DNA from 2 places in the Aminobacter sp. P4_H6_2 genome. Region 2 is predicted to be linked to the other one. Evidence: riboswitches for the same ligand, from Rfam matches in the RefSeq annotation. Region 2 holds a riboswitch; the other holds the start of a gene.
The links. Region 2 has a riboswitch for cobalamin ahead of AC1DUU_RS01005 (ABC transporter ATP-binding protein). Riboswitches for the same ligand answer to the same signal wherever they lie in the genome.

Region 1: it holds a riboswitch for cobalamin, as region 2 does, so the genes downstream of both, AC1DUU_RS17145 (TonB-dependent receptor domain-containing protein) here and AC1DUU_RS01005 (ABC transporter ATP-binding protein) in region 2, are expected to answer to the same signal.

Annotation. Positions count from the first base shown of each region.
Region 1 is NZ_JBFUKO010000236.1:122-3,595, reverse strand. It holds gene AC1DUU_RS17145 (TonB-dependent receptor domain-containing protein) at 1-1,846, opposite strand, end outside; cobalamin riboswitch at 2,015-2,217, opposite strand; partial or broken gene AC1DUU_RS17140 (transposase) at 2,415-2,625, opposite strand; partial or broken gene AC1DUU_RS17135 (ATP-binding cassette domain-containing protein) at 3,239-3,474, opposite strand, start outside.
Region 2 is NZ_JBFUKO010000005.1:22,821-26,294, reverse strand. It holds gene AC1DUU_RS01015 (LysR substrate-binding domain-containing protein) at 1-157, shown strand, start outside; gene AC1DUU_RS01010 (MFS transporter) at 278-1,444, shown strand; cobalamin riboswitch at 1,477-1,688, shown strand; gene AC1DUU_RS01005 (ABC transporter ATP-binding protein) at 1,801-2,616, shown strand; gene AC1DUU_RS01000 (ABC transporter substrate-binding protein) at 2,644-3,474, shown strand, end outside.

The DNA of each region.
Region 1 (3,474 bases), on a different contig from region 2:
TGAAGCTGAGGTTGATGGTCCGTCCTGGCGCTCGATAGTCGGTGACGGTTGAATACTGCTCATCGAATAGGTTCTCGACCGAAAATTTCAGGCTCGATCTGTCATCAAAGGCATAGTCGGCCGTGAAGTCCACGGTGACATAATCCGGCAGCTTGACCGTGTTTGCGGCATTGGCATAGCGCGGGGAGGCGTAAAGCAGCTTGGCCGTGAGGTTGAGCTGCTCGGTTGCCCGGTAGCCGATCTCCGCCGTGGCCTTGAACCGGTCGCGGTAGGGAATGTAGAGCCCGTTGTCTTGGTTCTTTGGCTCGCGATAATCGATCGTAGCCTTGCCGCTCCAACTGTCGCTGAATTGGTGAGACACCGAAGCCTCTACGCCCGAAACCTTGGCTCTGGCGACGTTGAAGGGGAGGTACGTTGGGGGATTGGACGCGATCGCGTCGGTGAGCCAGGTCTGGTAGAGGGCTACGTCAACCGTCGTGTCGACCGTCGGCCGCCAGTTCAGGCCGATCTCGTAGGAACGAGACTTTTCCGGCTTGAGGTTTGGATTCGAGTAGCCCGGGTAATAGAGGTCGTTGAAGGTCGGGGCACGGAAGCCTGTGCCGTAGGACGCTCGCGCGATGAGATCCGGAACGATTTCCCAGCTGGCACCGAGATTGTAAGTCGTCGCATCGCCGAACTGTTCATTGTGATCATAGCGCAGGCCGCTATCGATGGTGAGTGCGCCATACTCGACCGAATACTGCCCGAAGACCGCGACCAGATTGCGGGAGTCGACACCGAAGTCGACGGTCGAGTCCACGCTTTCGCGATAGGCTTCAGCACCGCCAGCAACGACATGCGTTGCGTCCCCAAACTCGAAGGATTTCTCCGTCGATGCGAAGATTCCGAAGCGCTGCGTGTCAAACTCGCTGTTGCCAACAACACCATCACGGAAGTTGGTCGAACGGTCTAGGCCGCTGGAAACCTCGACAGTCGAATTCCAGCTGTCCGAATGCTTCAACGTGGCGCCGATCTTTCCGGCGAAGGTATCGGTGTCGACCTCGTTGAACGACGGAAACGAATTGTCATACTCCGTCCGGCCACGGGCAAAGAGGCCATCTGCGTAGAGCCGCCCCCAGTCGTAGGATTTGGCGACAGAGAAATTTAGCGAGCCCTGCAGGAAGCCGTCATCATCGGGTTCATGACCCCATGCCAAAGGGGTCGTGAAGTCATAGCCTTGGGTGCCGAGAAGYCTGCCGCCCACAGCGTATTCAACGCCGCCTGCCGTCTGGCCACGCACGTTGCCGGATACATGTGCTCCCCAGGGATATGTTACCCCCGTTGTAATCGATCCGCAGCGATCGCGTCCGTCGTCGCACTTGCCGCCCTGCCTGGTGATGATGTTGATCACGCCGCCAATGGCATCTGCGCCGTATTGGGCCGAATGCGGACCCTTCGCGATTTCGATACGCTCGATCGCGGAGAGCGGGATGTTGAAGATCGAGCTTATTCCGCTGGTGGCTGAGGCCGTACGCACGCCATTGACGAGCACGAGTGTCTGCCCCGAGGACATGCCCCGAAGATAGACATTTGTTGCGGAGCCTTGGCCGCCATAACCGATGATCGAAACGCCGGGATAGCGCTTGAGGAGCGAGGGCAGATCGGGCGCAGCCGATCCCTTGATCTCGTCTTCATCGATGACCGTGACGGAGGAGGTAGCCCGCACAAGCGAACTTGCGCGGCGAAGAGGCGTGGTGATCACCAGCCTATCGAGCAGGGTCGGCCCTGATGAAGGCAGCTCTTGCGCGTAGGTGTGACCGGGAAGTGCCAGCGACAGTGCGCCGGCGGCAATAAGTAGTCTCTGCAATTTTGCCCCCAAATGGTTCGGGTGGCGCGGTTAGGGCGCGCCAGTTTCTCCAAACCGCAGGCAGGCAGGTGCAGGGATGCAATTCACCCTGCGGCCCTCCGCATGCGGCAACACTTTTCAATGTCACCGCCACGAGCGACCGCGCCTGTCCGCACCCCGTGGACAAAGCATGGGTGACTGGAACGGGCAGGTCTCCTGACTTCCGTGTCTCAGCCTTTCTCCGCCTTCCCGACCGCATAACGTGCGCTCAGTGGCATGTTGGAGAAGGCTCAACGGTTACAGTTGCGGGGGCAGTCGCGGATTCGGCCAGTGGCCTCACCGTGTTCCCTTTTCATCCACCTCTCGGCGGAACCAATTCCGAGTCGGAAAATAGCCAGCGCGCCGAAGTTGTCAATTGGAGGGGTATCGGAATTCTTGCAGCGAGTGCATCTCATTTGTCGTAGGCAAATTGAAAGGCGTCAAATTCGGGTCTAATCCAGTTATTGCTGCCTAACTGGGACTTGTTTTCTGTATTATTTGCCAGGCATGGGCCTTCATGCTGCAGGTATAGTATTCTGTATTTGCGGAGAATTATGACAGCGACCGATGCGACGCGCCCGCCGCGACGCACGTTCAGATAAGTGGCGTAGATCCACAGATACGGCCAGTCGCCTTCGATTGGCCGGGCCAGGAAGGCCTGACCTTGTCGTGGTCTCTTCGCACAGCCACGTGACCTGGCTCTCGGAAATACTGCTCATGCCCATCGCCATGACCGGATCGTGGACCGAGCGCGTCGAGATGCGGCTGCCCCACGCCCCATCAGTTTTCTAGCTCCAAAATTGCATGACTGCGTCCGCAGGCGCTCGTAGTCACGATGGCTGGGCGTGGTGCGGATTGGTCGGATGGCGCGGTAGAAGAAATAGCAAAATCAGATGGTTACGCATCTCTGTTAATTTTTTTATAGATGCCTATCAGGCATTTCACATGAAATCTAATAGGAATTTTACGGTTGCGGGCTCGTGCCAAACGTACCAAAGCCCGTGCTCGAATAGCGACGTTGCCCGACCCACCCAACTTCCCGGCGAGTATCCCTAACCACTGTGCTCGGTCATTGCGACTCGCACGGAGATCAAAGAGTTTTCGAAGGGGGGCAGCAAAGAGCCTCGGGTTTCAGCGGCATAACGTTCACCGAACAGTTCGAAATTCTTGCCGCACAATTGGCCTCGGATCAGGCGCTCTCTGCGCCTCCACTCAGCCGTTGCAACTGCCCTTTCTCGACGGCATGCTGAGTCTTATGAAACCCTCCACGCCGCGCGAAGCCTTAACGGAGGCGGTACTCGTACTCGACCGTGGTGATCTGAAACGTGCTGGCCCTTTCCCAAAGGCGACAAAAGATCGACTTCGTCCGCCGGCCTATGTATCCAGCCAACCAGGCGTCGGTTCGGGCAATGGAATGGCGTCGAGCAATGACCGTGTGTAGTCGGAATGTGGTGCCTCGAAAACGCGACTGCATGGGCCTTCCTCCGCGACCCTGCCTCCCTCCAGGACTATTACCCGATCGCAAATGGCGCGAATGACGGACAGGTCGTGGCTGATGAAGGCAACCGCGAGGCCCATTTCGCGACTGAGCTCGGCGATTAGGGCGAGCA
Region 2 (3,474 bases):
CAGCGTGCCGCCTTCGCTGCGCATCATCGGTGAAAACGAAGGGCTGCCGGCACTGCCGGAGATGGAAATCGGCATCCTGCGCAATCCCCAATCGGCCAATGCCGCGGTCGAACGCCTCTATGACTTCCTTCGCCGCGACCTGACGCAGCAATCCTGACCTGCCGCATGGCTGCCATGCGGCCAGCGCATCGCTGCATTGCAGCAACGTCGCTTGTGCGTCGGCAGATGAAGGGGAAAAGTAAATCTAAATCGTTTCAGCTCTCCTTCGAGTCCGCCCATGCCCTTGCCGATCTTCGCTCTGGCCGTTGCATCCTTTTGCATCGGCACCACCGAATTCGTCATCATGGGGCTGTTGCCGGAAGTCGCGGCCGACCTTGGCGTGTCGATCCCGGCGGCAGGCCTTTTGGTCACCGGCTACGCYCTCGGCGTGGTCATCGGCGCACCGATCATCGCCATCGGTACGGCAAGGCTGCCGCGCAAACCGGTGCTGATCGGGCTTGCAATGCTGTTCGTGCTCGGCAATCTGCTTTGCGCCATCGCCCCCACCTACTGGACGTTGATGGCCGCCCGCGTCATCACCGCCTTCGGCCACGGCGCCTTTTTCGGCATCGGCTCGGTGGTGGCGGCGAGCCTTGTGCCCAGGAACCAGCGTGCCAGCGCCATCGCGTTGATGTTTGCCGGCCTGACGCTCGCCAACATTCTGGGCGTTCCCGGCGGCACCGCACTTGGTGAGGCCTATGGCTGGCGCATGACCTTCTWCGCTGTCGTTGTCATCGGGTTGATCTCGGTCGCAGCGATTGCCTTTCTGGTACCGGCAGGTGTCGCACCTCCCGGCAAGGGCGGGATCGCGGGCGAGGTCAAGGTGCTGGGCAAGCTCCAGGTGTGGCTGGCGATGATCATCTCCGCACTCGCCTCGGGCAGCCTGTTTGCCGTCTTCACCTACATCAAGCCGATCCTCACCGACGTCACCGGCGTATCGGTGGATTCGGTGACCTGGATCCTGCTTTTGTTCGGCGGCGGCATGACCATCGGCAACATCATCGGCGGCAAGCTCGCCGACTGGAAGCTGATGCCGACGGCCCTTGGAGCGCTGATCGTCATGGCGGCGATCCATGTCGCCTTCGCTGCCTGGAGCACGAGCGCGCCACTGGCGATCCTGCTTGTCTTCATGTGGGGCGTCATCACCTTCGTCATCGTGCCGCCGATGCAGATGCGCGTCGTCGAGACCGCCTCGGAAGCGCCGAACCTTGCCGCGACGCTCAACCAAGGCGCGTTCAATGCCGGCAACGCCGCCGGTGCCTGGATTGGCGGTGCCGCCATTTCCTGGGGCGTGAGCTACGCCGACCTGCCGCTTGTCGGTGCGGCGATCGCGCTTTGCGCCTTCGGCGTGGCGCTATTGTCCTTCACACTCGACAAGCGTGACGCAATCGAGCAAGCCGCATGACGCTTTATCGATTGTCAGCACTTCGCCGCTGCTGTAGCCACGGCGGTGATGGTTCCTGATGCCTGACTCGGGCAACGGGATTAAATGGGAACACGGTGAGACGTCGCTCGACGCGAAACCGTGGCTGCCCCCGCAACTGTGAGCGGATAGCAATTCGGAGACATGCCACTGGCCGCGAGGCCGGGAAGGTTCCGAGGCGCGATCACCCGCGAGCCAGGAGACCTGCCATCATCTGTGCAATTCAAACCGGCCGGGGTGTGCCGTGGAGATGATGATGATGGCGATTGCCTATTCGATAGGTTTCGGTTCGCTGATCGGATCGTTCCGCCTGCTCCGTGCTTTCACGGAGAAAAGGCATGCTCGACCGTGTTCATGCGGCTAGCCGTCTCGTCGGCGACACTCCAGCTGAGCTTGAAATCGATGCCGTATGCTGGGGACCTCGTCCCTCGCACCAGATCCTTGCACCCGTAAGCATCCGCGTCGCACCCGGCGAGTTGCTGGCAATCGTCGGGCCGAATGGTGCTGGCAAATCGAGCCTGCTGCGCTGCCTCTATCGCTATCATCGCCCGAGCGGCGGAACTGTCAGGCTCGACGGCACCGACATATGGAAGATTAAGCCGCGCGATTGCGCCCGCCGCATCGCAACCGTCCTGCAGGAACCGGCTTCCGACTTCGGCCTGACGGTGGCCGAGATCGCCGAGCTTGGCCTGACACCGCATGCGACAGGCATGCGGACCGGCGACGATGATTATGCGCAGGTTGAGGCAGCACTGGCGCTCTTCGGCCTGACCAAGCTTGCCGCGCGCGATTTCGGCTCGTTGTCGGGCGGCGAAAAGCAGCGCGTGATGATTGCGCGTGCGCTGGTGCAGCGGCCCGACCTTCTGATCCTCGACGAGCCGACCAACCATCTCGACATCCGCCACCAGCTCGAAGTGCTCGAACTACTGCGCACGCTCGGCTGCACGGTCATTGTGTCGCTGCACGACCTCGCCCTTGCCTCGGCGCATGCCGACCGCGTGCTGGTGATGGATGGCGGCCAGGCCGTTGCCGCGGGCAGCCCCACCGACATCCTGACGCCCGAACGCATCCGCGAGAGCTTTTCGGTCGGAACCACGCTCGACAGCCATCCCGTCACCGGGCGGCCCCGCTTTTCCTTCCATCTCGAACGCTGAACCCAACAAACCACTCAAGGAGCCACCATGCGCCGACTTCCCCTTATCGCCGCGGCACTTTTCGCCGGCTGTGCCGCAGCCGCCGCAAGCAGCTTCCCGGTCACCGTCAAGACCTGCAACCGTGACCTGACCTTCGAGGCAGCCCCCAAGCGTGCCGTCTCGCATGACGTCAACCTGACCGAGATGATGCTGGTGCTCGGCCTTGCCGACAACATGGCGGGCTATTCCGGCATTTCGGGCTGGAAGACGCTGGATGAGAACGTGCGCAAGGGCGTTGGAGAGTTACCCGAACTCGCGCCGAAATATGTCACCAAGGAAGTGTTGCTCGGCGCCGAAGCCGACCTGTTCTTCGCCGGCTGGAACTACGGCATGAAGGTCGGCGGCGACGTCACCCCCGACACGCTTTCCCCCTTCAAGATCCCGGTCTACGAGCTGACCGAAAGCTGCATCTTCATCATGAAGAAAGACAAGTCTTCGCTGCGGGACATGTACACCGACCTGCTCAATCTCGGCGCCATCTTCGGCGTGCGCGAGAAGGCCGAAGCGCTGGTGGCCGGCTATGAGAAGGAGCTCGCCGACTTCCAGGCGACGCTGCCCAAGCTCGACAAGCCGGTGAACGTGTTCCTCTACGACTCCGGCGAGCAAAAGCCGTTCACTGCCGGCCGCTATGCGATGCCGACGGCCATCATCGAGGCCGCCGGCGGCACCAATATCGTCGACGACGTCGAAGCGAGCTGGACCGAGATCGGCTGGGAGCCGGTGATCGAACGTAATCCCGACGTCATCGTCATCGTCAATTACGGCGAGGTCACCGCCGATCAGAAGATCGCCTTCCTGCGCTCGAACCCGGCGTTCAAG